One region of the Pseudodesulfovibrio indicus genome, then DNA from elsewhere that is predicted to be linked to it. Evidence: predicted binding sites of a transcription regulator. Region 1 holds the regulator's gene; the other holds the start of a gene.
What was found. The regulator sigma-54, encoded in region 1, starts transcription at its own class of promoters, with help from an activator protein. The targets are predictions, from matches to a motif close to CTGGCACGGNNNNTGCTT.
Positions count from the first base shown of each region.

Region 2: the regulator sigma-54 is predicted to act here: its motif matches at 8,516-8,533, upstream of AWY79_RS17155 (Flp family type IVb pilin).

Region 1 covers NZ_CP014206.1:2,594,080-2,608,429, reverse strand. Annotated here, with positions in the region: gene lnt (apolipoprotein N-acyltransferase) at 1-843, shown strand, start outside; one part of gene prfB (peptide chain release factor 2) at 843-917, shown strand; one part of gene prfB (peptide chain release factor 2) at 919-1,962, shown strand; gene AWY79_RS11715 (GGDEF domain-containing protein) at 1,946-2,788, shown strand; partial or broken gene AWY79_RS11710 (MinD/ParA family protein) at 2,801-3,659, shown strand; gene AWY79_RS11705 (HU family DNA-binding protein) at 3,797-4,072, shown strand; gene AWY79_RS11700 (UshA-like (seleno)protein family 2) at 4,074-4,937, shown strand; gene dapA (4-hydroxy-tetrahydrodipicolinate synthase) at 4,986-5,867, shown strand; gene AWY79_RS11690 (DsrE family protein) at 5,948-6,370, opposite strand; gene AWY79_RS11685 (methyltransferase domain-containing protein) at 6,628-7,800, shown strand; gene AWY79_RS11680 (manganese-dependent inorganic pyrophosphatase) at 7,885-8,805, opposite strand; gene AWY79_RS11675 (PTS sugar transporter subunit IIC) at 8,900-9,574, opposite strand; gene AWY79_RS11670 (PTS sugar transporter subunit IIB) at 9,603-10,067, opposite strand; gene AWY79_RS11665 (PTS sugar transporter subunit IIA) at 10,078-10,515, opposite strand; gene rapZ (RNase adapter RapZ) at 10,518-11,399, opposite strand; gene AWY79_RS11655 (PTS sugar transporter subunit IIA) at 11,416-11,865, opposite strand; gene hpf (ribosome hibernation-promoting factor, HPF/YfiA family) at 11,868-12,410, opposite strand; gene rpoN (RNA polymerase factor sigma-54) at 12,445-13,863, opposite strand; gene lptB (LPS export ABC transporter ATP-binding protein) at 14,104-14,350, opposite strand, start outside.
Region 2 covers NZ_CP014206.1:3,766,512-3,780,861, reverse strand. Annotated here, with positions in the region: gene AWY79_RS17195 (ABC transporter substrate-binding protein) at 1-722, shown strand, start outside; gene AWY79_RS17190 (carbohydrate ABC transporter permease) at 796-1,914, shown strand; gene AWY79_RS17185 (carbohydrate ABC transporter permease) at 1,916-2,743, shown strand; gene AWY79_RS17180 (tetratricopeptide repeat protein) at 3,512-4,240, opposite strand; gene AWY79_RS17175 (TadE/TadG family type IV pilus assembly protein) at 4,405-4,869, opposite strand; gene AWY79_RS17170 (VWA domain-containing protein) at 4,883-6,202, opposite strand; gene AWY79_RS17165 (TadE/TadG family type IV pilus assembly protein) at 6,114-6,506, opposite strand; gene AWY79_RS17160 (sigma-54-dependent transcriptional regulator) at 6,768-8,153, shown strand; gene AWY79_RS17155 (Flp family type IVb pilin) at 8,609-8,827, shown strand; gene AWY79_RS17150 (A24 family peptidase) at 8,969-9,517, shown strand; gene cpaB (Flp pilus assembly protein CpaB) at 9,530-10,345, shown strand; gene AWY79_RS17140 (type II and III secretion system protein family protein) at 10,355-11,752, shown strand; gene AWY79_RS17135 (hypothetical protein) at 11,776-12,060, shown strand; gene AWY79_RS17130 (CpaE/TadZ family protein) at 12,167-13,360, shown strand; gene AWY79_RS17125 (TadA family conjugal transfer-associated ATPase) at 13,357-14,350, shown strand, end outside.

The DNA.
Region 1 (14,350 bases):
CTGAAGTGGAACACCACGTACCAGGCCGACACGGTCAAGAAATACGCGCAGCTGAGCCTGGAGGCGGTCTCCAAGGAAAGCCCCACGCTGCTGGTCTGGCCCGAGACGGCCATGCCCTTCTATCTCCAGGAGGACACCGGCTACCGCAAGGCGCTGGAGCTGCTGGCCAACGACACCGGAACCGCGATCATCGCCGGGTCCCCGGCCTACAAGGTCGTGGACGCCAAGACCAGGAAATACGTCCTCTACAACCGCGCCTGGCTCATCGATTCCTCTGGCCACATGACCCAGTCCTACGACAAGGAGCACCTCGTCCCCTTCGGCGAGTACATGCCCCTGGAGAAATGGGTTCCCTTCAAGAAGCTGGTCCAGGCCGTGGGGAACTTCCGGCCGGGCGAGGACAACAGGCCGCTCAAGCTGAACGGCGTTGCGCTGGGCATGCTCATCTGCTATGAAGCCATCTTTCCGGAACTGGCCCAGCAACAGGTCGAGCGCGGGGCGAGCGTGCTGGTGAACATCAGCAACGACGCCTGGTTCGGCAACACCTCCGCCCCTGGCCAGCACCTCGACCTGGCCGTCATGCGGGCCGTGGAGCAGGGCCGCTGGCTGGTTCGCTCCACCAACACCGGCATCTCGGCCTTTGTGGACCCGCTGGGCAGGCTGGCCGGAGTCACCCGCCAGTTCGAGGCCGGAACCCTGAGCATGAAAATCGCTGCCATTCAGGCCAAGACCGTGTATCATGCGCTCCGTGACTGGCTGAACGTCTTTGTCTACGTCATGACCGCAGCCGCCTTCGGCTACCTGGCGTTCGCCTCCAGAAGAAAGAAAGGAACCGTTGAATAATGTTGGAATATCCTGAACTGAAAGCCGCCTCCGCCGATCTCATCGACCAATTCGAATCCCTTTGGGGGCGTCTTTGACCACGCGGAAACCAAATCCCGCCTCGAAGAAATAGAAAAGGACCTGTCCAAGCCCGGCGCCTGGGACAAGCCCGAAGCCCTCACCCCGCTGCTCAGGGAAAAGAGCCAGCTTTCCACCAAGCTCGAGATGTACGACAACCTGGCCGAGGCCAAGGATGACCTGGACGCCTGGCTCGAGCTGGCCCACGAGGACCCCGAAGAGGAGTCCCTGAGCGCGCTCAACGCCCAGGTGAAGCTGCTCCGCGAACGTCTGGCCGGGACCGAACTGGCCACCATGTTTGCCTTCGAGCACGACAAGGGCAACGCCATTCTTGAAATCCATCCCGGCGCGGGCGGCGTCGAGTCCCAGGACTGGGCCGAGATGCTCCTGCGCATGTACAACCGGTACGCCGAGCGCAAGGGGTTCAAGGTCACCCAGCTCGACTACCAGGCGGGCGAGGAAGCGGGACTCAAGTCCGTGACCCTCCAGATAGAGGGGCTGTTCGCCTACGGGCTGCTCAAGGGCGAAACCGGGGTGCACCGGCTCATCCGCATCTCCCCCTTCGACTCCTCGGGCCGTCGGCACACCTCCTTCGCCTCGGTGGACGTCTACCCCGACATGGACGACGACATCGAGATCGAGGTCAAGGAGGAGGACCTGCGCATCGACACCTTCCGCTCCAGCGGACCGGGCGGCCAGTCGGTCAACAAGACCAGCTCCGCCGTGCGCATCACCCACCTGCCCACGGGCATCGTGGCCCAGTGCCAGAACGAGAAATCCCAGCACCGCAACAAGGCCACGGCCCTGCGGCTGGTCAAGGCCCGGCTCTACGAGCAGGAACTGAAGAAGATCGAGGAGAGCCGCAGGCAGGACTACCAGGCCAAGGACGCCATCGCCTGGGGCAGCCAGATCAGGACCTACACCCTCCAGCCCTACCGGCTGGTCAAGGACCACCGCTCCAACAGCGAAACCGGCAATGTGGACGCCTTCCTCGACGGAGACCTGGACGAAATGATCCGAAACCATCTACTGTTCATCCATGCCCATGGAAAAAAAGATTAAATTCCCCGAAAACGAACTCGCCACGGAACTCCACGCGCTCCAGGAGGAGCTCGGGGACATATCCGGCACGGCCTGCGACGAAAGCCAGTCCGTCTGGATATTCCGCCTGCTCCAGGGCGTCTGCCCCGAGGATTGGGAAGCGATCGCCTCCCGGTACGACCTCAGGCAATGGCTCTCCCTGCCCATCAACGGGGATTCCTACCCGCACCTGAAGCGGTTCCAGGAGACCCTGGAGCACCTGGCCTACCAGACGGACCACGACCCGCTGACCGGGCTGGCCAACCGCCGCGCCTTCGACCGCATCCTGGACGTAGAAATCGAACGCTCCAAGCGCGCCCGCACCCCGCTCTCCCTGGCCATCTTCGACCTCGACAACTTCAAGCGGATCAACGACACCTACGGGCACACCAAGGGCGACGAGGTGCTGGCCACCTTCGCCGCGCACCTCAAGGCATCCACCAGGCGCTACGACCTGGCGGCGCGGTTCGGCGGCGAGGAGTTCGCCCTGATCATGGCGGGCTCCGGCCTGGTCAAGGCGCAGCGGCTCCTGAACAGGCTGCTGGACGAGTTCCGCAAGATCGAATTCGCCATCCCGGACGGCGGCGGAACCTTCCGCGTCACCTGCTCCGTGGGGTTGACCTGCTACAAGGGGACCGAGAACATCACCGACAAGGAGCTGATCGAACTGGCGGACGGCGCCCTCTACGAGGCCAAGGGTTCCGGCAAGGACCAGGTCAAGGTTTCCAGGCTCTCTTTCGCGGACAACGTTCCCAACGAAACCCTGGTCCACGCAAACGAAAAGCAATTCCTGTTCGGCGGAAAATAACGGAGACGGACCATGAACCACAACAATACTCTCAGTCTCGCCATAATGAGCGGCAAGGGCGGGGTCGGCAAGACCAACATCGTGCTCAACCTGGGTTACGCCATGCACGAGGCGTCCATGACCTCCATGCTCATGGACTGCGACCTCGGCCTGGCCAACCTCGACGTGTTGCTCGGCATCTCCCCCGACCGCAACCTGCACGACCTGTTGCAGACCGGCGTGGATGCCGAGGACGTGCTGGTCTCCATCGAGGACGGCTTCGACATGCTGCCCGCCACCAGCGGGGTGCCGGAGCTGGTCGAGATGGACGAGGACCTCCAGGACATCCTGTTCAAGAAGCTCATCTCCCTGGCGGGCGAATACGATTTCCTGATGCTCGACCTGGGTGCCGGCATCAGCCAGACGGTGCTCTCCCTGGCCGCCCTGACCCAGCTGCGCGTGGTGGTGGTCACCCCGGAGCCGACCTCCCTGACCGACAGCAGGGGGGGGGGGGGGGGGGGGGGGGCGGCCGACCTCCCTGACCGACAGCTACGCCATGATCAAAATCCTGGCGACCCAGCACGGCGTGAAGGATTTCCTGGTCCTGGTCAACCAGGCCACCAACGCGGCCGAGGCCAACCAGACCTTCGACAGGCTTAACGCCGCGTGCCGGAATTTCCTGAGTCTGGAGCTGCGCAACCTGGGATTCGTGCACCACGACCGGACCATCGTCGAAGCGGTCCGGCGCCAGACCCCGCTCATGAGATACGCCCCGAAAGCCAAGGCGGCCAAGGACATTACCAGCATCGCCAAGAAGCTCATCCGGTACCGGGAAGACAACCTGGAACGGATCGGCGGAAGGCCCATCCTGAAAGATTTTCCGTCCGAATGAAATTTATCAAATAGTTGTTGACGAAAAGAGTTATTTTTCGGCATAGTTAGTGAGAATTTCTGGATAGATTTCTTTTTTGTTACCTCACAGGACCAATAACGGAACCTGCGGGCAACGTATGTTTCAGGGGGAACATCATGAATAAGAGCGAGTTGATCAAGGCTCTGTCAGAACAGAAAAAAATGCACGTAGACGAGGCTACCAAGGTGGTTTCCGCCTTCGTGGACTCCATCAAGGAAGCACTCCTGGAAGGCGACCGCGTGGAGATTCGGGGTTTTGGCAGCTTCAAGATCAAGGACTACGAAGGGTACACCGGGCGCAATCCGAAGACCGGTACCGTGGTCCAGGTCAAGCCCAAGAAACTTCCCTTTTTCCGTCCCGGCAAAGAGCTGAAGGAATTCATCAACCAATAGGATGCGACGGCTCATATACTGCCTTTTGTTGGCGGTCTGTATCCCTGTGTGCGGCGTTGCCCACGCACAGGGCTCTGTTCTGACCATCCTTTATTCGGCGAATACGTTTGGCACGGTGAAGCCATGTCCCACCTGAGGCGGTCGCACCCTCGGTGGACTGGCCCGTCGGGCCACGTATTTTTTTGACGTTCATAAAACGGACTCTCCCAGGTTGCTTGTTTCCGGTGCCTATGAATTTCTGCGGCCGGGCGGCAACCCGGGGCTGGCCGAGACCATGGCGGCCATGAACAAGGCGTTCGGCTTCATGGGCTATGACGTGGGGCTGCTCTCCCCGGCCGAGGCCGAAGCCCTGCGAGCCGACTCCATCCCGGCCTGGCCCTGGCAGAAGACCGCCCGGGAAGAGCCCTACACGGTCATCCCCGTTGACGGCGGCCGCAAGGTCGGCTTCCTTCGCTTCCCTTCCCTTGGCCTCGACGAGGATCAACCCTCGGACGACCTCATCCGCAGGTTGTCGGCCAGGATTCAAAAGGAACGCGACGGGGTGGATCTGCTCATCGGACTGTGCGATTGGGGCTGGGTGGCGGAAAACGCCTACCTCCAGGCCCGCGCCGAATCGGTTCCAGACATCCTGCTCGGCAGCGGGTCCGGTGCAGGGGTCAACGGGCGCATCCTGGCCGACGGGCGTGCGCTGTGGGTCCGCCCCTACGACAAGGGGCGCTCCCTGGTCGAGGTGGCCGTCTACCAGTGGCCTCAACGAGAGAATTCATTTGCGTGGAAGGAAGTGACGAACTATAAGACTTCTTCCATAGGCATGAACGACACGATCAAGGACAACCCGGAAGTCGACGCCATGTTCGGGGATTGATCCCGACAGGGCCCTTCCGATGCATCCATACTTCAGGAGGAGATGACAATGGAATTAAGAGGAGCATTTACCGCTCTCTCGACGCCGTTCAGGGATGGCGAGGTGGACGAATCCACCTATCGCGATTTCATTGAATGGCAGATCGAGCAGGGAATCGACGGCCTGGTGCCCTGCGGCACCACCGGCGAAGCCGCGACCATGACCCACGCCGAGCAGGGAAAGGTCATCAAAATTTGCGTGGAGCAGGCCAAAGGCCGCGTTCCCGTCATCGCGGGCGCCGGCTCCAACTCCACCAAGGAGGCCATCGAGCTGACCAAACTGGCCAAGGAGGCCGGTGCGGACGCGGCCCTGCAGATCACCCCCTACTACAACAAGCCGACCCCCGGCGGCCTGGTGGCCCACTTCAAGGCCATCGCCGATGCGGCCTCCATGCCCATGGTCATCTACAACGTGCCCGGAAGGACCGGCCTGAACTGCCTGCCGTCCACCCTGAAGATGATCAAGGACGCGGTGCCCGAAGCCATCGCGGTCAAGGAAGCCACCGGCAACCTCTGCCAGTGCGCCGAGGTGGTCGAACAGTGCGGCCGTGATTTCCAGCTGCTCTCCGGCGACGATTTCACCGTCCTGCCCCTGCTCGCGGTGGGCGGCGTCGGCGTCATCTCCGTCATCTCCAACATCATGCCCAAGACCATGAGCGACATGTGCAAGGCCTTTTTCGACAAGGACCACGAGAAAGCCATCGAGCTGAGCCTCAAGATGGCCCCTGTCAACCGCGCCATGTTCATGGAGACCAACCCCATCCCGGTCAAGACCTCCCTGGCCATGATGGGTATTTTCAAGGACGCCCAGTTCCGTCTGCCCATCGTCCCCCTGCAGGACGAGAACAAACCCAAACTGGCAGCCGTGCTGAAAAACGCGGGTCTTTTGTAATGTTCATAGCCCCTGCCGTCGTGGCAGGGGCTTTTTCGTCATCTCCTGGAAGGGACGGTTTGTCGCCGTCCCTTCTTTTTTTAATAGGAAAGCGCCAGGGTGTCCGGCAGGACCGCAGCATTCACCCCGGCCCCTTCATCGGACAGGACGCCGGCCATCAGGTCGGCCTTGGTCATTCCGCCGACGTTCTTCATGCACATGGGGCAGGCCAGGACCACCCCGCCGTCCGCAATGAACGCCTTGACCAGGTCCTGGATGGACTGGCCCGAAGGATAAATCGGTGAGGGGATGTTGTCGTTAACCAGAAGCACCCCATAGACATTGAAGAACAACGTCGCCTTCACTCCCTTGTTCTTCATGATGTTGTGGGTGAACTTGATGGCCATTGCGGCCTTGTTCACGTCATCGGTGGTCACGCTGGTGAACACTCGCTTCGGCTCCCCGGCAAATGCGGTGGAGGCGAGCAGGCAGCACAGGATCAAAGCGACAAGGATTCTTTTCATGAAATTCACTCCGGGTATGCTGTTACGGGAACCGGCAGAGGCCGGATACAATTTTCACGTCATGACAATACACCACAAACCACCCCAGGCCGCAATATCCACGACTCCTTTGAAAGGAAGTCAGGGGTTGCCTGGGGCTGAACCGCGATTTATGTATTGAAATGGACCAATGGCCCCGCACGACAACCTTTGAACTCAATTCAGAGTGAGCATTGAAGGAACATGTGACTCGATTCGGAAGTAACTCGTTGGCTACTTTGGAATTGGCTCTCACCTGGAACGATGGAAACAGACGGTTCAAGGACCGCATAACGGCCCGCCGGGTCAACGCCTGGAGGGATATCTTTCCGTCCGGCCTCAAGGAAGGCCTCCAAGGAAAAACCGAGGGGGAATCCATCAGCCTGGATTTTGCCCCGGGAACGCTGGTCCCGGCGTACAACGACGGCCTGGTCAGGGAACTGGACACCCGCCGTTTCCGGTCCGTATCCGTCAACGGCAGACGCATCCTTCCGCACCCCGGCCGGTTCTATCCCCTGGGCCTGTTCTCCGGGCTGGCCGGCGTGTATCCAGGCACCATGACCCCGGCCCGCGTGCTGGCCGTGAACGGCGACGCCATGACCGTGGACCTGAACCACCCCCTCGCCCGCTTTCCGTTCTCCTTGGAGGCGGCCATCCAGTCGATTCAGGACAAGGTGTCCGACACCGGCGGCCTACTCTACCACTGGGGCGAGGAATTGTGCGACAACGGCCCGGGCATGCAGGCGCGTTCGCCAAACGGCCCGACCGAATTCATTACCCCGGGATTCCTGGACAGGGACGACGAGGATGACGGCCGTTTCTATGCCGCGCCGCGCTTCGTGGGCCATGTGGACGACACTGCCGGGGACAATCTCGCGGCCATGTACGGCCGGTTCCTCGAATCCGGGATGAAGGTTCTCGACCTGATGAGCAGCGTGCAGTCCCACCTGCCGAGCGGCCTTGAGCTCGACGTGACCGGCCTGGGCATGAATCGCGAGGAGATGGAGGCCAACACGGCCCTGGCGGAGATCGCGGTCCACGATCTGAACCTGGACCCGGCCATCCCCCTCTCCGGTCCCTTTGACGCGGTGGTCGTAAGCCTGTCCGTCGAATACCTGGCCGACCCCGTGGCCGTACTCAGGGAGGCCGCCCAACGCCTGGTGCCGGGCGGCGTGATCCTGATCGGCGTCTCCAATCGCTGGTTCCCCACCAAGACGACGCGCGGCTGGACCGAACTGCATGAGTTCGAACGCGTGGGATATCTGCTGCAACTGCTGGAAGAGGCGGGGTTCGGCGGTCCCATGGGCGCGGAAAGCGTGCGCAACGACTGGCGGCCCCAGGCCGACCGCCACTTCCTGGAGACCCGCGGCGTCAGCGACCCGGTCCACGTGGTCCACGCCTTCAGGCAATAGCCGTCGTTCCCCCCAAAAAAACAAAAGGCCCGCCAGCACAACGCTGGCGGGCCTGACTTTGCGCACTAATCAGTAAGCTTCAGCTTAGCCTTCGAAGGCCTTGATGAAGTTGGGGGCGACCTGCTTCTTGCGGCTCATGACGCCGTCCAGCCAGACGGGCTCGCCCTTGGTGGCGATGCCGAAGGCCTTCTCGACCACTGCCGGATCGTCGGAGGCGATGAGCATCTCGGAGCCTTCCTTCATGATGTCGGTCAGCAGCAGGAAGACGGAGTGGCGGCCATCGGCCTTGACCTTCTCGATCTCGGCCTGCAGGGCGGCCTTGTGGGCGTCCAGCATGGACAGGTCCACGACTTCCAGCTGGCCGATGCCGACCTTGTTGCCGGACATGTCGAAGTCCTTGTAGTCGCGGAAGACCAGGTCGCTGGCGGAAGCGCCGTCAACGGCGGACTTGACCTTGAACATCTCCATGCCCAGAGCCATGACATCGGCGACGCCGGCGATCTTGGCCAGGGCGGCGACGGCATCCTTATCGGCGTCGGTGCAGGTGACGGACTTGAACATGACGGTGTCGCTCAGGATGGCACAGAGCAGGATACCGGCGACGTTGGCCGGGATCTCGACGTTGTAGAAGTCGTACATGGACTTCAGGACGGTGCCGGTGCAGCCCACGGGCCAGACCCACATTTCCAGGGGACCGGGGGTGGTGACGTCGCCCAGCTTGTGGTGGTCGACGACGGCCACGAGCTCACCCTTGTCCAGGTTGTCGATGGTCTGGGAAATGTCGGTGTGGTCCACCAGGATGATCTTCTGATCGGTGGCGTCGGCGACGATCTCGGGAGCGGCAAAGCCGAACTTCTCGAGAACAAAGGCGGTCTCAGGAGCGATTTCGCCCTGGGTGACGGCCTTGGCGTCCATGCCACGCTTGGTGTACAGGTCGGCGGCAGCAATCGCGGAAGCGACAGTGTCGGTATCGGGGTTTTTGTGTCCAACAACCAAAATAGCCATATCAAGTCCTCCTAATTGAATTATCCATATAACAAGGGATACATCCGTTCAAAATAGAATGTGACGAATATCACAAACATCTTCGACTGCCAAGCTAAAAGCGCGGCCAAAGCAAGAAAAGCACAAAAATAAGAATGCCCGTTGCGAGAACGACATACGCCCGTTTCTGGCGCAGCGCCATGAGGCCGCCGAGGGACGCGGCGACCCACAAATGCGCCCAGGTCACTCCCAGATGGGAAAAAGCGGTGGGATACAGGTCGTAAAAGAGCTGAAAACACAGTTTGAGCGTGAAAACGGCAGCGAAAAACACGCCCCAGTTGATAAACAGGTTCCTGCCCATGGAGCGCAGGATGATGGTCCCAGGGGTGTGCATGGAGCGCGGATTGCGCGCCCAGTTGAGCATGGCGTTGTAACTGGCTTGTTCCCGATCGCGCAACCACCCTTCCAACCTGGCCCCGAGCCAGGCCAGCGGCATGCTGGCGAAGAGCACGGGCATGATCTTGGAGGGCTGGTCCAGGCCGAAATAGGTGGACAGAGTCAAGGCCGAGAAGGTCGCGGCTGTCAGGTGCGGGGGGATGTACGTCCCGGCCGGAATGAGGTCGAGCCAGAACAACTCGAAGAAAATGGCGATGTACAGGCTGGTGGTGTATTCTCCGGTGGCCGCGCCCCAGAAGAAGCCGACAACCAGGGGGCGCTCAAGCAGTCCGAGGCTTAAGGCCGTGCGGCACAGGGAGAAGAGGGCAAAAAAAAAGCGACCCCCGCAAACCAGGCCAGCGGATGCAACAGCAGCGCGGACATCAGAACCTCACCTGCACCGGGTCGTTGGGAACGCAGCGGAAGTCGAGCTCCACGCCCTTCCTGTTCAGGTGCCGCAGACAGCTCTCGTCCTCCACGGACAGGGCCACGCTGGGGGATATCTGCCGCTTGCCGGGGCTGTAGTGGACGTTTCCGATGTTCAGCACGTGGAAACCGAAGCCGGAATCAAAGGCGCGCCGGGCGTCGGCGCAGCTGGAAAAGAGAATGATCGCCTCGGGCTCGGCGGAATCGCCTGCGGAACCGGCCACCACGCCCTGGACCTCGTCCACGGAGACGAAGGTGCTGTCCACGGTCTGGGGGATGGCCAGGGACATGATCTCCTGCTGGAGAATGTCGTGAGCGAGGTCGTCGTTGGCGACGATGACGGACTTGGCTCCGGTGTAGGGCAGCCATGTTTCGATGATCTGGCCGTGAATCAGGCGGTTGTCTATGCGAACGAGAAACACGGCGGGCACCCTACTTTTTTGCTTTTCTGCGCAGCATCGCCCCTGCGACCTTGATGCCCTGCTGCCCTGCTTCCATGGCCTTCTCGGCCAGTGCGGGCAGCTTCATGGTGCGGGACTGGAGGGTGGCCACCAGCATGGGCAGGTTGACCCCGGTGATGACCTCCAGGTTCTCGGACTTCATCAATGACAGGGACATGGTGGTGGGCGAACCGCCGAAGAGATCGGTCAGAGCCACGACGCCGTTGCCCTTCTCCACGGACTGGATCGCCTTGCGCACGGCCTCCAGGGTCTCGTCCACGCCCTTGTTCACGTCCACGCCGATGGCGATGCAGTTTTCCTGCGCACCCATGACCATTTCCGCGGCCCTGAGCAGGGTCTCGCCGAGTGTGCCGTGGGTGACCAGGACTACGCCGATGGGAACGTTCTTCTTTTCAGTCTGTGCCGCCATGTCTAGCCGAGTTCCATGTGTCGATGTTCAATCGTTGCCGTATACCCTTTTTTCTTCAGGGATGCCAGCACTGACTCGGCCACGGAAACGGACCGGTGGCGTCCTCCGGTGCAGCCCAGTGCGAGGGTGATCCGGTACCGCCCTTCGTCCGCATAGAGCGGCAGGGTGTAGGTCAGAAAATCGAGCAGGTGCTGCATGAACCCCTCCCCCACCGGGTTGTCCAGGACGTAATCGGAGATCGCCTTGTCCAGGCCGGAAAGGGGCCGGAGGTTCTCGTCGAAATAGGGGTTGGGCAAAAAGCGGAGGTCGAAGACCAGGTCAGCCTCGGACGGCACGCCGTACTTGAAGCCGAAGGTGATGATATGAACGCGCATCCCCTTCCCCGCCTCCTCGATGGCCGACCACTTGGTCTGGATCACCCGGCGCAGGTCGTGGATGGAATAATGCGTGGTGTCGATGACCAGGGCCGCGGCCAAGCGGACCGGTTCGAGCAGCTCGCGCTCCATCTCGAGCGCCTGCTCCAGGCCGAGGTTGCGGCTCTCCAACGGGTGGGGCCGCCGCGTGGTGGCATAGCGCCGCACCAGCTCGCCCATCTTGGCCTCCAGGTAGACCACCTGGGGCAGGATGCCGAGATCGGCGAATCCCTGCAACGCCTCGTCCCAGCCGTTGACGAACTCGAACTGGCGCAGGTCCATGCCGAGCGCCAACCCGCGATACTTGGTGTCGAACTTGAGGATCAGGTCCGCCAGCTTGGGCGACATCTCGCAGGGCAGCCCGTCGATGCAGAAGAATCCCAGGTCCTCGAACACCCTGAGGGCGGTGGACTTCCCGGAACCGGAGAGCCCGGTGACGATGACGACGGGAAAGGGATTTGTCGGGGTCAAAACGGCCTGCCGGGTTTTAGACGTCCTTGAGGAGTGACCAGAGGCCGTCGAACCCGTCGGCCGCGAGAAACGCCTTGCGGAACTCCTCGTCCTTGAGCAGCCGGGAGATCTGGGCCAGCACGCGCAAGTGCATGCCCGCCACCTGTTCCGGGGCCAGGACCAGGAAGAAGATGCCGCACGGGCTGTGGTCCAGGGCTTCGAACTCGACTCCTTTTCGGCTTCGCCCGACCACGACCATGACCTTTTCCAGGTTCTCCAGCTTGCCGTGGGGGATGGCGATACCGTCGCCGATGCCGGTGGAGCCGAGGCGCTCGCGATCGAGAAGGACACGGACCGCTAGGTCCGTGTCCATCTCGGGATATATCTCGCCCAGGGGGGCGACCAGTTCATTGAGTACGTCCGACTTGGTCTCGGACTGCAGCTCGGGAAGGATCAGTTCCTTCGCCAGGTAATCACTGAGTTTCATGCTTAGTTTCCGGGGTCGATGAGGCCGTAATCGCCGTTCTTTCTCTTGTAGATAACGTTGACGCCTTCGGTTTCCGCGTTGCGGAAGACCAGGAACTCGTTCTCCAGGGCATCCAGCTGCATGGCGGCCTCGTCCACGGACATGGGCTTGGGCTCGTATGCGTCGGTGCCGACGATGGTCGGGGCCGCTCCGGCTCCGATCTCATCGAAGGAGATGTAGTTCATCTGCACCATCTTATTGGGACGCGCCTGTCTGGGGCGGTTCTTCATCTTCTCGCGCATCTTGCGAAGCTGGGCTTCCAGCTTGTCCAGGACCATGTCGATGGTGGAATACATATCCTCGGAGTCCTCGTAGGCCGAGATGTGAATGCGATCCGAGTTGAGGATCACGTCCGCCTTGTGGCGGAACTTCTCGACCAGCAGGTTCACCTGGAGATCTGCTTCCGCATCGGAAACGTACTTCGCAACCTTTTCAAAACGCTTTTCAGCGTAACCCTTGAGGTGATCGGACGGCTCAAAGTTCTTGAAAGTGAAGCTGATGTTCATACGCTGCCTCCTGGTTGTGTGTCCGGCAAGCAGACTAGAAATACTGCTTGCGCTTGGATGACGAAGCAATACCCATTGCCGAACGGTACTTGGCGACCGTGCGCCTGGCGATGTTCACGTCAAGTTTCTCCTTGAGGATCTCGCCGATCCGTTCATCGCTGAGCGGTTTCTTCGTGTCTTCATCCGCGATCATCTGCTTGATGAGCGCTTTCACGCTCTCCGAGCCCACCTGGGAACCGTCGTTCAGGTCCAGGGCGGAGTTGAAGAAAAACTTCAACTCGTAGATGCCGTGGGGGGTTGAAACGTACTTGTTGGTCGTGATCCGGCTCACGGTGGATTCGTGCATCTCGATGTCTTCCGCGACCTCCTTGAGGATCAAGGGTTTGAGCTTTGTCACGCCTTCCTCGAAGAACCCCCGTTGAAAGCCGACAATGGACTCGACTACTTTATACAGGGTTCGCTGCCGCTGGTACAGACTTTTCATCAACCATGCGGCGGAACGCATCTTTTCCTGGAAATATTCCTTCTCCTTGTCCGCCGCGCCCTTCATGGAATCCATGTAGAAGCTGTTCATCTGCAAACGGGGCAGCCCGTCCTCGTTGAGGATGATGACGAAGTCCTCGCCATACTTGTAGACGAAGACGTCGGGCGAGACGTAGTGCGGCTCGGTGCTGGAGAAGCTGGCGCCGGGCATGGGGTCGAGCGTCTGGATCGTGTCGAGGTAGTCCTTGAGCTCTTCCATGGTGATCTTGAACTTGCGGGCCAGCGGCTTGTAGCGGTTCTTCTCCAGGTCTTCCAGGTGGTCGCGCACCAGGGAGACCAGGGTCGGATCGTCGTAGCCCAGGACTTCCATCTGAACCAGCAGGCACTCCTGGGGGGAACGGGCGGCCACGCCCACGGGGTCCAGGCGCTGTATGCGCATCAGGACCGACTCCACCTCTTCGTCGGTGGCCTGAATCATGGAGGTCAGCTCCTCCATGGAGGCCTGGAGATAGCCGTTGGAATCGATGTTGCCGAGGATGACCTCGCCGATGGCCACTTCGTGCTCCGTGAAATCCGAAAGCCGCATCTGCCAGGTGACGTGGCCTTCCAGCGAAGGCTTGGAGGCAAGGCGCGCTTCGAACGACATCCCCTCCTCCGGAATCTCGGAGTCCCGGGACAGGGCCTGCTTGGAGGTCGAGGAAAATTCGCCGAGATAGTTTTCCCAATCGGCGGTGCGGACCAGCTCTTCCTCGGCCTGGGCCTCGGTCAGGACTTCCCGTGGGTCGGGCGTTTCCTGCGGTTCCACCTCGGGCTCGGTCTCATCCAGGAACGGATTTTCCAATAGTTCCTGCTGTACCGTTTCCAGCAGCTCCAGACGGGAGAGCTGCAGCAGCTTGATGGCCTGCTGCAACTGAGGCGTCATGACCAGTTGCTGTGTGAGCTTGAGCTGTTGCCGAAGTTCCAATCCCATGATTCCCTGCTCGCTTTACGGTTTCACAATATCGCTCGCCGGATATTTTTACTTTTTTCCCGGCTGCGGGAAGTTTTTTTCGGTTCAACTATGCCACATGCAAGAAAAGGACGCAACACAATTGTGTTAACGTCCTGTTTCCATTAATAATCCAGCGGATATACGCGAGTATGAAAAAAGTGTACCAACCTTTGGGAACCGTGTAAATCCGGAAAGCGCAAAAAATGCGCGGTTTCGCGGCTAGAGCCGGAAGTCTTCGCCCAGGTAAATCTGCCTGGCCCGGCTCGATTTGACGATTTCCTCCGGCGACCCTTCGAGGATGACCGTGCCCTCGTAGACGAGATAGGCGCGATCGCAGATATTCAACGTTTCACGAACGTTGTGGTCCGAAATCAGGATGCCGATGTCCATGGACTTGAGCACCGAGATAATCTCCTGGATGTCGATGACCGCGATGGGGTCGATGCCCGCGAACGGCTCGTCCAGG
Region 2 (14,350 bases), 1.2 Mb from region 1:
CCGACAAGCTGAAGGCCGCGGGCGTGACCCCGCTGGCCCTGGCCCAGAACTGGACCGCCAACCACCTGTGGGAATCCGTTGCCCTGGCCTCCATGGGCGCCGACAACTGGGACGCCCTGTGGGCGGGCAAGCTGCCCTTCGACTCCGCCGAGGGCGTCAAGGCCTGGGAACTGTTCGGCAAGGTCCTGCAGTACACCAATGCGGACGCCTCCTCCCTGTCCTGGCAGCAGGCCACCGACATGGTCCTGGACGGCCGCGCCGCCTTCAACATCATGGGTGACTGGGCCGCCGGTTACATGACCACCACCAAGAAGCTCGTGCCCGGCGAGGGCTACGGCTGGATCGCCTCTCCCGGCACCACCGGCGAGTTCATGTTCCTGGCCGACTCCTTCGGCCTGCCCAAGGGCGCCCCGCACCGCGACAACGCCATTGCCTGGCTGAAGGTCCTGGGCTCCAAGGAGGGCTCCGACACCTTCAACCCGCTCAAGGGCTCCATCTCCGCGCGCACCGACACCGACCTGTCCAAGTACAACGGCTACCTGCAGTCCGCCGCCGCCGACTTCGGCAAGGACCGCGTGGTCGGTTCCCTGGCTCACGGCGTCGCCGCCAACGAGACCTTCATGGGCGGTTTCGCCACCATCATGGAGATGTTCCTGAAGACCAAGAGCCCGGACGCCGCCGCCAAGGCCTGCGCCCAGCTCGCCAAGAAGTCCGGTATCTAACCGACGCTTAATCGCCGCGCGCCGCGCCGGGTTCATCCCCGGCGCGGCCCGGCCCCAACAAACGGATTTGCTTATGCGGGAAGCCTCGCGCGACAAATTGAAGGCGTTTCTGACGCTCCTGCCGTCCATGATCCTCATCGGCGTGTTCGTCTACGGGTTCATCGGCAACACCATCTGGACCTCCATGACCGACTGGGGCGGCATGGGCGCGCTGGCGCTCGAACCGGAAAAGAATTTCATCGGGCTGGAGAACTACATCGACCTGTTCACCGGGTTCCTGGGCGGCGGATTCCGCCAGGACCTGGTCAACGCGGTCTACTATTCCGTGCTGCTGCTGGCGGGCGCGGTGGGACTGGGCATGTTCATCGCCATCCTGCTCGACCAGAAGCCCCGGGGCGAGGACGTGCTGCGGACCATCTTCCTCTACCCCATGTCCCTGTCCTTCATCGTCTCCGGCACCATCTGGCGCTGGCTGCTCGCCCCCCAGGGCGGGGTCAACGTCCTGCCCACCTATTTCGGCTTCAAGCCCCTGACCTTCTCCTGGCTCTCGAGCCAGAGCGCAACCCTGGTCTTCAACTGGCAGGACCTCCTGCGCATCCTGATCTACATCGCCGCCTTCGTGCTCATCCTGGTCGGCCTGTTCCTGCTGCGCAAGGACCAGGGCAGGGCCATCAAGCGGTGGCTCGTCCCCGGCATCCTGCTGGGCGCCTTTGTCTGGCTCTTCGGCGGGATCATCCCCGACGCCCTGTTCATGGAGGAGGAGCACGGCTTCAACCTGGCCACGCTGGGCATCATCATGGCCACCATCTGGCAGTATTCGGGCTACACCATGGCCCTGTACCTGGCCGGGTTCAACGGCATCTCCCAGGACCTGCGCGACGCGGCCATGCTCGACGGCGCGTCCCAGTTCGGCTACTACCGGTTCGTGGCCATCCCCATGCTCAAGCCGATCACCATCTCGGCGGTCATCATCCTGTCCCATATCTCGCTCAAGATGTTCGACCTGATCTTCGCCATGACCGGCCCGGACAACGCCGAGACCGGCCATCCGGCCCTGACCATGTACCTGACCACCTTCCGGGCCAATGATTTCGCCAGGGGCGCGGCCATCGCCATCGTCCTGTTCCTGATCGCGGCCATGTTCATCGTGCCCTACCTCGTGGGCCAATACCGGCAGAGAGGGAGACGCTAGGATGACCACCCGCAAGATTACCCCGGGCAGCGTGCTGCTCTATGCAACGCTTGTCGTGCTGGCGCTGTTCTTCCTCATGCCCGCCTACATGGCGGCCGTGACCGCGCTCAAGATGCCCGCCGACATCAGCCTGCCCACGGCATGGGAATGGCCCGACGTCGTCAACTGGGCCAGCTTCTCCGAGGCCATCGGCCTGCTCAGGCCCAACTTCATCAACTCCATCATCCTGACGCTCTGCGCCACGGCTGGCTCCACCATCCTGGGGTCCCTCAACGGCTACGTCTTCTCCAAGTGGAAGTTCAAGGGCTCGGACGTGGTCTTCACCCTGTTCCTGTTCGGCATGTTCATCCCGTACCAGGTCATCCTGATCCCGCTGTTCCAGACCCTGCGGTCCATGCACCTGTACGGCGGCCTGCCGGGCCTGATCCTGGCGCACATCGTCTACGGGCTGCCCATCACCTCGCTCATCTTCCGCAACTTCTACGCCCAGATTCCCACCGCGCTCATCGAGTCCGCGCGCCTGGACGGGGCCGGTTTCTTCTCCATCTACCTGCGCATCGTGTTCCCGCTGTCCATCCCCGGATTCGTGGTCACGTCCCTGTGGCAGTTCACCCAGATCTGGAACGAGTTCCTCTGGGGCATCTGCCTCACCCGGCACGCGGACAACCCCATCACCGTGGGGCTGGCCCAGCTCGCCGGCGGCCAGGCGGTCTCCTGGAACCTGCCCATGGCGGGTTCCATCATGGCGGCAATGCCGGTTTTGGCGATCTATATCTTCCTCGGAAGATACTTCATTCGCGGGCTGCTGGCTGGCTCCGTCAAGGAGTAGGTCACCGGGCGGGAGGCGGCTTTCGATAGCGGGCCATCCGCACATTTTTTCCGGGGGCTTTCATCCTCACGTAGACGGCTACGCTGCGGTGAAAGCCCCCGGAAGAAAATGCACGGCTGACCCACTCTCGAAAGCCTATTCCGAGCGCGGGGGAAGAGCCGCTGTCGGATGGCTGTGCCATCCGATTCGCTCCAAAGAGGGAGGCTTGTTCTTTTTTATGTGCCGAAAGAGCCGCTGTTTGGGGGTGCGCCCCAAAGGCGCTCCAATTCCAGAAAGACCTTGAAGCCTCCGGTCCTGCCACGGACCGGAGGCTTTTTCATGCAAACCGCCCCGCCGAAGGCGGCGACAAGGAGTTTTGGAGGGAGAGAGGGGATGGGGGCCAGGGGGAAGGGGAGAGGGGGAACCCTTTGCAAAGGGTTCCCCCTCTCCCCTTCCCCCGGCCGCCGGAGGCATCAAAAAAAAACCCCGGACCCAGGTCCGGGGGTTTTGTATCCGTTCGAATGGTGGTTACTTGCGGTCTTCTTCGTCAGAGCGTTCGTCCTTGCTCTCCGAGACGTTTTCGTCCCACAGCCCGCAGCTGTGATCGATGCAGGAGAGGCACGGTCCGGGATAATCCATGTTCGGCATGGTCGCCTCCTTGATAGTTGTCTTCGCTCACCGGCCACGGAGCGGCCGGTTCTAGTTACAAATGAACATGCGTGATAAATAAGCACCCATGCCGGGTTGGCAAGGGGGAGGCGGTGAAAAAAAAAGGAGGTTTGTTGCCGGTTAGGCCTGCTTGCTGCAATATTTCAGGAACTTCTGGGCTTCAATGAATCCGGGATTGAGGGCCAGGGCGGCTTCGAGACTGCCCACGCACAGTTCGTTCTGGCCCTTTTCAAAGTACACGCGGGCCAGGTTGAAGTAGACGTTCTCGTCGGAATCGACGATCTCCAACGACTTCTCGTAGTAGCGGATGGATTCGTCGTAGTGGCCGTTCTTGCGCAGGGAGATGCCGAACTGGTTGAACTTCTGGCGGTATTCGTAGGTGAATGCCTCGTCCAGGCCGAGCAGGGTGTCGAGCACCGTCTTGAGCTTCTCGAAATCCTTCTGCTGGGAATAGACCTCGCCCAGGCCGTAGTTGGCGTCGATGTTCTTGTCGTCGATCATCAGCGCCTTGATGAACTGCCGTTCGGCCTCGTTCAGGTCGCCGGACGCGAACGCCTCCTGGCCCATGAGGATTTTCCGCTTCAGGGTCTCCAGCGCCGGGACGGTATGGATGCGGTAGTAGGAGGGCTCCGGGGTGTATTGCCGCAGGAAATTCATCTCGGTGAGCACGCTGCGCACGCCCGAGGGGACGTGGTGGGCGTTCAGGGGCTGGACCTCGAATTCCTTCTGGGAGAGCTGGCGGGCATACCAGTAGGTGACGTTGTCGTGCTTGGATGTCGTTCCGCCGGTGCCGATGTCGGAATCGAGCTGGAGGGAGTACACGCCGAGGATGGCCGGAAAGTTGTCCACTTCAGGAGCTCCTGTTCTAGAGATATCCACTTTAGACACTGTTTTAATAGAGGATAAGGGACATGCTGGCACAAATCAATACCAATTCTCACATTGCATCCGATGCCGGACAGGAAAAAGCCCCCTGTGCGGGGGCTTTTCGTGGAGGGTATGCTGCAATGCGATCAGTCGCACGGCTTCCAGGGTTCGTTGACCTTCCGGTCGTAGCCCCGCAGGGGGATGGAATCGGGCAGCAGCGACGCCACCAGCGGAGTGAACGGCTCGTAGTTGTAGAGCACGGCGACCTCGGCCAGTTGGCAGGGCGCGCCCGCGTCGTTGTCGATGCCGTCGCCCGTGGCCGACAGGTCGGGCCAGGAGCGGACGGAGATGATCACCTTGGCCGGGTCCAGGGTGGTCAGCCCGGCCTGGGTGGTGTTGATGATGTCCGCGAGCCGGGTGCCGGTCTCCGCCCCGCGGCCCGTGGCCGCGTAGTGGGCGCCCCTCTGGGCCGCCTTCTGCACGGTGACCCAGGCGTAGACGGCGTTGCCGCCTTCGATGACGCCCATGGCCAGGATGAACAGGATGGGCAGGACCAGGGCCGTTTCCACGGCGGCCAGGCCGCGACGGGAGTTCTTGCGGTTGTTGCGCATGGTCGTAACCTCCCTAGAGCAGGCGCCAGCCGAGCTGCTTGCCGATCTGCTTGAAGACGTCGGGGATGTCGTCCACGCGCGGGGCATCGAAGTAATGGTCGTCGGTGCCTTCCTTGCTGGACGCGATGGTCTTCATCAGGTTGATGTCGGTATTGTCCGAGTAGCCGAACCGGATGGCGAAGATCTCGATGCCCGCGTCCTTGGCCAGCTGGGCCTCGTTGAGCATGTCCTGGTTCAGCACGCCGTTGTCGTCGCAGTGGGCCGTTTTCACGCCCATGCCGTAGTAGGCGTTGGTCCAGTAGTTGTTGGGCCGGTAGTAGGCGCGGTAGGTGCCGCCGCACTCGCCGTCCTCGGTGTCGCCGTCGGTGAGTACGATCATGATCTTGCGGAAGTCCTTCTTGTCGCCGCCCTGGGTGTAGGGGGCCTCGGGGGTCAGGATGTGGCGGCCCCACTTGATGCCTTCGGAGATGACCGTGCCCGAGGCCGCGCCCGTGGCGGTCTGGGTGTTGATGGAGCTGATGATCTGTTCCTTGTCCTGGCTCAGCGGCAGGGAAACGGGCAGGTCGGAGCAGGTGTCGAGGCTGATGGAGCTGCGGTAGTAGTAGGGCAGGGCGTAGTATTCGTCCATGAAGTCCTCGTGTATGCCCCGGTTCAGGGTGCCGTCCGCGTTCTGGCATCCCTCCTCGTACCCTTCGGCGCCCGCGTCGATGCGGACCTTGCCTCGGAAGGCGACCATGCCGACCTTGGTGTCGGGGGTGGCTCCGTCAGGGATGAGCAGGTCGGTCAGTTCGATGGAGGCCTGCTTGACCATGGTAATGGGCGTGCCCTTCATGGAACCGGAGTTGTCCACCACGAAGACCACTTCGAGCTTGTTGAAACCCGCCGTGGCGCTGGCCTGGACCACCTTGTCGGCTATGCCCAGGACCTCCATGAGGATCATCTTCACTTCGGCCTGGGCCGTGACCTTCACGCTGCGGATCTCGGTTCCGGCGGACACGGAGGTGACCACGGCGGATTCCATGTTGTTTTCGACCATGAGGCGCACGGCCTGGTCGACCACGCCCTTGGACAGGTCGGGGTCGTAGGGCAGCTCCAGGCTGCCCGCCAGCGCGCCCGCGTCCACCGCGGCCTGGAGCCGGGTGTGGGTCAGGTACATGTTGCCCATGTCCACGGCGATGCCCGCCACCCCCAGCAGAATGGGGAGCAGCAGGGCCATGACGGCACTGGTCGCGCCTTGACGCGCCTTACGGAAGCGGCATGGTTGTCTGCGCGACGAACCGCAGGGGTTCGTCTTCTTCGTCGCCGAACAACCGCTGACCGTTCTGCGATCCAAACATCTGGTAAACATAGGAAACCTCTACTGTGACGGTTTTTGCCACGGGGTCGGTGGTCACGTTGGTGGACAGGGCTTCGGGGTCGAGGTCCACGACGAGGGCCGCCACAAGGCCTTCCACGTCCGCGGTTTCGCCTTCCATGAGCACGTGGCGCGCGCCTTCGCGGCTGGCCTCGACCAGGGAGGAATAGGTGTGCATGGCGCTGCCGCCCTCCACCAGAAGCAACCCCAGGAATGCCACCACGGGAAGCAGCAACGCGAACTCGATGGCGGCGAGGCCCTGGCGTCTATCTCTCTTTCTCATTCCCGTACTCCTTGAATCCAGAAATTGTACCGGCCGGAAGCCGGGTAACCTCACAGAAGCATTGTGCGTGCCAAAGCAGAATCTTTGCGCATCAATCAGTGTGTACCAGTATGTATTAATTGTATTAAAAGTTTTGTGACCAAGAGCGGCAAAGAAGCGTATTCGGATTGGCGGGCTCATTTGTCTATTTTTTGTGGATATGCCTCTTCGAATCCTGTAGGGTTCCTTCACGCGGGACAAACACCATCAGGGAGCAAACCTGTGGCTGAAAAAATTCTTGTGGTCGACGACGATCGCGCCTTCCAGGGCATGCTGGTCGAGGCGTTGGCCGACAAGGGATACGAAGTGGATACGGCACCTTCCGCCGAGGAAGGCATCAAGAAGGCCGGAGCCGCGGAGTTCGACCTCATCCTCCACGACATCCAGCTGCCCGGCATGTCCGGGCTGGAGGCGTTGCGCCACCTGGCGGACGTGGCCCCCGGCGTGGACGTCATCGTCATGACCGGCTACGCCTCCAAGGATTCCGGCGTCACGGCCATGCAGCAGGGCGCCTACGACTATTTCGAGAAGCCGTTCTCCCTGCGCGAGATGGAAGTGGTGGTCCGGCGGGCCCTGGAAAAGCGCCGCCTCCAGCAGGAGCTGGCCGACCTGAAGCGGCGCGGCGGGTCCAGCCCCCTGCACAACATCATCGGCCAAAGCGCGCCCATGATGGCGGTCAAGGAGCGCATCGCCCGCGTGGCCGAGCTCAACGCCGACGTCCTGATCATGGGCGAGACCGGCACCGGCAAGGAGCTGGTGGCGGACACCATCCACGCCCTGAGCTCCCGGGCCAAGGCCCCGTTCGTCAAGATCAACTGCGCGGCCATCCCCGAGAACCTCATCGAGTCCGAGTTGTTCGGCCACGAGAAGGGGGCCTTCACCGGGGCCACGAGCATGAAGCAGGGCAAGTTCGAACTGGCCAAGTCCGGCTCCCTGATGCTCGACGAGATCGGCGACATGCCGCTGCACCTCCAACCCAAGCTGCTGCGCGCCGTGGAGCAGAAGCAGGCCGAGCGCGTGGGCGGGGCCAAGCCCATCCTGTACGACGTGCGGATCATCGCGGCCACCAACCAGGAGCTGGAGGAGCGCGTCCGGGAGGGCGAGTTTCGCAGCGATCTATACTATAGACTGAACGTGGCCACCCTGATCCTGCCGCCCCTGCGCGACCGCAAGTCCGACCTGCCGCAGCTGGCCGAGTTTTTCCTGGACCGGGCCAACCGCCGCCTCGGCACGGACATCGCCGGGGTCTCGTCCGAGGCCATGGAGATATTCTTCAACTACGACTGGCCGGGCAACGTCCGCCAGTTCGCCAACGCGGTGGAGCGCGCGGCCATCTTCTGCACCTCCGCCATGATCACCCCGGCCGAGGTGGATCAGGCGTTCTCCAACGCCCGGCCCGTGGCCGACTCCCCCCTGTTCCTGCCCACGGGAGAGGGCGTGCCCCTGAAACAGGCGCTCATCGACTACGAGAAAGCGCTCATCGAGAGCGCCCTGCGCGCCTGCGGCGGAACCCAGACCGAGGCCGCCTCGGCCCTGGGCGTGTCCGCCAAGAACCTCTGGAACAAGCTCAAAAAGCACAATATCGACCCGGCATCGTTCAAGAAATAGGTGGAGGCCCCCTCCGCTCCCGGCACCGCTCCCGGCTCGGCCCGTTGTCCGTGTCCACGTTTTGTGGTGTCCCCTGGCGGGCTCCCCGTCGTCCAACCCCGTTTTTTCCTCCCTTTTTACGTTGAAATCCCCTCGCCCCGGCTGGGCTTCACAATAGTCTAGTATTTGTGGATTGGCGTAACAGCTCGTTTTTATAGAGGTTGTTTCGCGATAAAACAGGGCCGCCATGCGCCTCAAGTCCACTAATTATAGATTATACCGTTCTGGCACTAGCCATGGAACGAGGGGTTGATGCGTGTTCGAATTTTTATCTTCAATATTTATGGGTAGTTGTGAGCATAAATTTCCCCCTGGCACAGGCTGTGGCACGCGGGTTGCTCTATGGTGGGCGTGGCTGGTGCTGAAAGGCACACGAAAGTTAAAAACAGAAATTTACCAAACCAAGGAGAACGATGATGAACAAGCTGATGAACCTCATCCGTGACGAAGAAGGCGCGACCGCTATCGAATACGGCCTGATCGCCGCCCTGATCGCCGCCGGTATCGTGGGTGCCACCACCGCCCTCGGCGAGCAGGTTGTGTCCACTTTCGACTTCATCACCGGGCAGATGCAGGAAGCCGCCAATACCGCCAGCGGCACCGGCGACACCGGTACTACTGATCCCGCTCTGTAGGAGTGGGTGACAAGCTAACCGTTTAACGGAAGCAGCCAGAGCAGCCGAACCGGGGCTTTCGGGATGGTCCCGTAAGCCCCGGTTTTGTCTCCGGGGGAAAGCGGAGGCGACAAGCGGCTCGACTGGCAAATCGGGGGAACCATGGAAATTCTCGTCACCGTCGCGATCGGCGTAGCGCTCATAGTCGCGTCCATTACCGACATACGCAGCCAGCGCATCTACAACTGGCTGACCTTCCCGCTGATCCTGGCGGGGTTCGCCACCCACACCGTGTTCGGCGGCATGGCCGGGCTGAAGTTCGCCGCAGGCGGCTTCGCCCTGGGCTTCGTGGCCATGGCCATTCCCTATTTCTTCGGGGCCATGGGGGCCGGAGACGTCAAGCTCATGGCCGGCGTCGGCGCATGGCTCGGCGTGGAGGCCACCTTCGTCGCCTTCCTGTTCACCTGCATCGCGGGCGGCGTCTACTGCATCGTCGTTCTGGTCCGAGACCCCTCCCTGTTCATGCGCGCCATGCGGAACATCTGGAACACCCTGTATGTCCTGGTGGCCACCCGCAAGATGAATTTCGCTCCGACAAGCTCCGGCCAGGCCCTGCCGAGACTCTGCTACGGCGTGGCAATCGCGGTCGGCACTGCCGCCGCCATGGCCCTTTCCGCCCTGCAAACCGGTTCCATCTACGCCGGGTATTAAGGAGGACATGACATGAGCAAGTCCAAGAGAGCATTGATACAGCTGGGGTTGGCCCTGGTGCTGGCCACGGTTGCCGGCGTGGTGATTTTCCGTTGGACCAGCGGCGTGCGCCAGACGGCCCCCGCAGCCATCGCCCAGGTGTCCACCGTGGCCGTCGTGGTCGCCAAGGACCCGGTCCGCCACGGCATGAAGCTGACCGCTGACATGCTGGAAGTCCGCAACTTCACCGCCGACTCCCGGCCTGCCGACTCCTTCGGCAAGGTCGAGGATCTGGCCGGCCGCGTCCTCAACCAGGACGTGGGGGCCAACGAGGCCATAACCCGGCTGAAGCTGGCCGACGAGTCCGTCATGGGCGGCGGCGTTTCCGCCATGATCGAGCCCGGCAAGCGGGCCATGGCCGTCAAGGGTAACGTGATCATGGGGCTGTCCGGTTTCGTCCGTCCCGGCGACAGGGTGGATGTCATCGTGTCCATGACCGTGGGCAGGGACGACAAGCCGGTCACCAAGCTGGTCCTGGAACGGATCAAGGTGTTGGCCACCGGCACCGAGCTGCAGCCGCCCACCAAGGAAGGGATGACCGCTTCGGTGGACGTCTACACCCTGGAGCTGACCCCCGAGGAGTCCGAGCGCCTGGCCCTGGCCGCCTCGCGCGGGACCCTGCATTTCGCCCTGCGCAACGAGCAGGACGAGGAGGGCGTGCTGACCCTGGGTTCGGACATCCCCAAGGCGTTGGCCGCGCTCCGGCCCAAGATGCCCGCCAAGAATTACAAGCCCGTCACCCGGATCGAAGTGATCAGCGGCACCGCCCGCTCCACGGTGAAGTTCTAGGAGGCCGTCATGATGCGCATCACCGCCATAACCGCCATCCTCGTTCTTCTGGCCTGCGTCCCGGCCCTCGCCGGTCCCCAGACCACCGAATCCGAGGTCGTGGCCATGGTCCTGAACAAGTCCACGATCATCGACACGGACGTCAAGGTGACGCGCGTGTCCCTGGCCTCCGAGGGGCTGGTGGACATGGTCCTCATCTCCCCCCGGCAGATCTACCTGACCGCCAAGGCGCTGGGCTCCACGTCCCTGACCCTGTGGTCCGGCGCGGAAGTGGCCAAGGTCTACGACCTGGTCGTGGCCCCGGACGTGACCCGGCTGAAGCGGCTGATCCATGAGACCATGCCCGGCGAAAAGGAAATCCGCGTCCTGTCCTCCGGTTCGGCCATCACCCTGGCGGGCAGCGTGTCCAGCTCCGAGCACCTGAGCCGGGCGCTGGTCCTGGCCAAGGCCGAGGCGGGCGGCAACGTGGTCAACCTGTTGAACGTGGACGGCATCCACCAGGTCATGCTGGAAGTCCGGGTGGCCGAGATGTCCCGGTCCGTGACCAAGCAGCTGGGTTTCAACTTCGCGGCCATCGGTTCCAACTTTTCCATCTTTTCGCTGATCAACAGCCTCGCCTCCTACAACCCCGACGACGGCTACCTGGTGGCGGGCGACAAGGTCAACATAATGGGCTCGTACACCAACGGCTCCTACGGCCTCTTCGGGATGCTCAACGCCCTCAAGGCCAACGGGCTGGTCCGCATGCTGGCCGAGCCGAACCTGACCTGCGTGTCCGGCGAGTCCGCCGAGTTCCTGGTGGGCGGCGAAGTGCCCATCCCCATGCCCGGCTCCCTGGGAACCGTGGGCATCGACTACAAGCCCTTCGGCATCGGGCTGAAGTTCACGGCCACGGTCCTGTCCTCCGGGCGGATCAACCTCCAGGTGAACCCCGAGGTCTCCGAGCTGGACTACTCCCGCTCGGTGCCCGTTTCCGGATACGAAGTGCCGACCATCTCCACCCGGCGCGCCAGCACCGTGGTCGAGTTGGCGGACGGGCAGTCCTTCATGATCGCCGGGCTGATCAGCGACACCCTGCGCGAGAATTCCAGCAAGGTCCCGGGCCTGGGCGAAATCCCCATGCTCGGCAACCTGTTCAGCTCCAAGGACTTCGCCTCCAACAAGACCGAGCTGGTGGTCCTGGTCACCGCCCACCTGGCCAAGCCCGTGGACATGGCCGCCCAGACCCTGCCCACGGACGGGTTCAAGGAACCGGACGACAAGGAATTTTATCTCTTCGGCCTGCTTGAGGGGCAGAAGGACGAACCCACCGAGACCGCTTCCAACGGCACCGGCGGCGAACAGGGCGCGGTGATCCGCCCCGAATCGGGATTCGACGGCGAATTCGGCCACTCGTGGTCCAACTGACGGCAAACGAAAGGGAGAACGACATGCAGAACATTCTGATCTACGTCGCCATGGTGGCGATCATGCTCCAGGCCGGATGCGGCACCATGTTCGAGAGCGAACGCACCTCCGCTCCCTTCGGCGCCTCGGTGCGCATGGCCGTGGCCAGCCAGACCGTCAACCCCGAGGCCGGGACCGACGCCCCGGTGGTGGGCATTGACGGCAGGTACGCCGATGCGGTGGTCAAGCGGTACCAGGCCGGTCCCGCCGAGTCCAAGGGCTCCAAGGGGTCGTCCCAGAAGTCGACCGTGATCACCGAGACCAAGTAGGCCAGGGGAAAAGGCCGAGTAAGGGAATGCAGCCGCCCCGCGGGGAAGGCGGATGGTCAAGGACCGCCGCTGTCGGGGCAAAGCAAAGGAATACGGGGAAAGAACCATGAATACCAGAATCATACCCATATCGCTGGCGATCAGCGACAAGAAGCAGCGGGAGCGCCTCGTGGAGATGATCGCGGCCAATCCCATGGCCCGCCTCGTGGACGACGACGCCGAGGAGATGGGCGTCCTGATCTACGAACCGGGCGAGTCCGTGGACGAGGACATGCCGCACATCATCCACGCCCTGGAATCCGGGCAGGCCGAGGACGTCTACCTGGCAGGCAACGTGTCCGACCCGGAGGTCCTCATCCGCGCCATGCGCAGCGGCATCCGCGAATATCTCAAGTTCCCCCTGGAGGAGAACGACTTCCGAGCCTCCCTGCTGCGCACGGCCATGCGTTCCAGCCTGGAATCGGACGAGGGCGAGAAGGGCAAGCTGTTCACGGTGCTCGGCTGCAAGTCCGGGCAGGGAACCACCTCCCTGGCCGTGAACCTGGCCTGCGCGCTCAACGCACGCCAGCCCGGCCGCACCGTGCTGCTCGACCTGCGCACCCCCATGGGCGAGGTCCCGTATTTCCTGGACCTCAAGCACGAATACACCTGGGGCGACCTGGTGGCCGACATCACCCGCCTCGACGCCACCTACCTCCAGAGCGTCATCGCCGAGCACGAGTCCGGCCTGCACGTCCTGCCCGGACCGGCCCACGCCGAACGGCCCGACAACCACACCCTGCTGATGATCCTCGAGCAGCTCCGGTCCAGCTACGACTACGTGGTGGTGGATACCTCCACCCCGGTTGAGGACGACCTGCCCAAGGAGATCGAGCTGGCCGACTCCATGCTCGTGACCCTGCAGCTCTCCCTGCCGTGCCTGGCCCGCGTGTCCCGGCTGGCCGACTCCATCGGCTCCCAGGACCCGGACGCCAACCGGCGCATGCGGCTGGTGGCCAACCGCGTGGCCCGCAACGGCTCCATCGGCGTGCCCGAGGCCGCCGAGGTCCTGAACCGGGCCATCACCTGGTCCGTGCCGGACGACGGCGAGACCGTGCTCTCGGCCATCAACCAGGGCACGCCCCTGGTCCTCGCCTTCCCCAAGTCGCCCTCGGCCAAGGCCGTGCAGGCCATCGCCAACGAGCTGGCCCCCCGGCCCCGAAAGGCCCGCAAGGGGTTCTCCCTGCCGTTCGGCTCCCTGTTCCGCAAGAAGGGCAAGGGTTCCGACGCCAATGACAGCCTTGCAGGAGCGACCTTATGAACCTCGCGGAACGACTGAACAGGAACGCGGCCAAGCGCGCCGCCACCACCGGCGCCGTTGCGGCCGCCCCCAAGGCGAAGGCCCAGCCCAAGGCCTCCAAGGTCGAGGCCGCCGAGCATTATTTCGACATCAAGACCCGCATCCACGACCGGCTCATCGACATGATCGACCTCTCGATCCTGGACTCCCTGTCCGAGACCGAGACCCGCGCCGAGATCGCCAAGGTCACCGAGGGGCTGCTGTGGGGCGAGTTCCGCAACGCGCCCCTGAACCTGGCCGAGCGCAAGCGGATGCTGGCCGAGATCCAGGATGAGGTCATCGGCCTCGGCCCCCTGGAGCCCTACGTCCAGGACCCCACGGTCAACGATATCCTGGTCAACGGCTACAAGCAGATCTACGTGGAGCGGTCCGGCAAGCTGGAGCTGACCCCGGCGCGCTTCAAGGACGACGACCACCTGCGCAAGATCATCGACCGCATCGTTTCCCTGGTGGGACGGCGCATCGACGAATCCCAGCCGCTGTGCGACGCCCGCCTGCTGGACGGCTCGCGCGTCAACGCGGTCATCCCGCCGCTGGCCATCGACGGCCCGTCGCTCTCCATCCGCAAGTTTTCCAAGGACCCGCTGGAAGTGGCCGACCTCATCGGCTTCAACTCCCTGACCCCGGAGATGGCCCTGCTCATGAAGGGCATCGTCCAGACCCAGCTCAACGTGCTCATCTCCGGCGGCACCGGCTCCGGCAAGACGACCCTGCTCAACTGCCTGTCGCGCAATGTACCCGAGGACGAGCGCATCGTGACCATCGAGGACGCGGCGGAGCTGCAGCTCAAGCAGGAGCACGTGGTCCGGCTGGAGACCCGCCCGGCCAACATCGAGGGACGCGGCGAGATCACCATGCGCGACCTGGTCAAGAACTGCCTGCGCATGCGGCCCGACCGGATCATCGTCGGCGAGGTCCGTTCCGCCGAGGCCCTGGACATGCTCCAGGCCA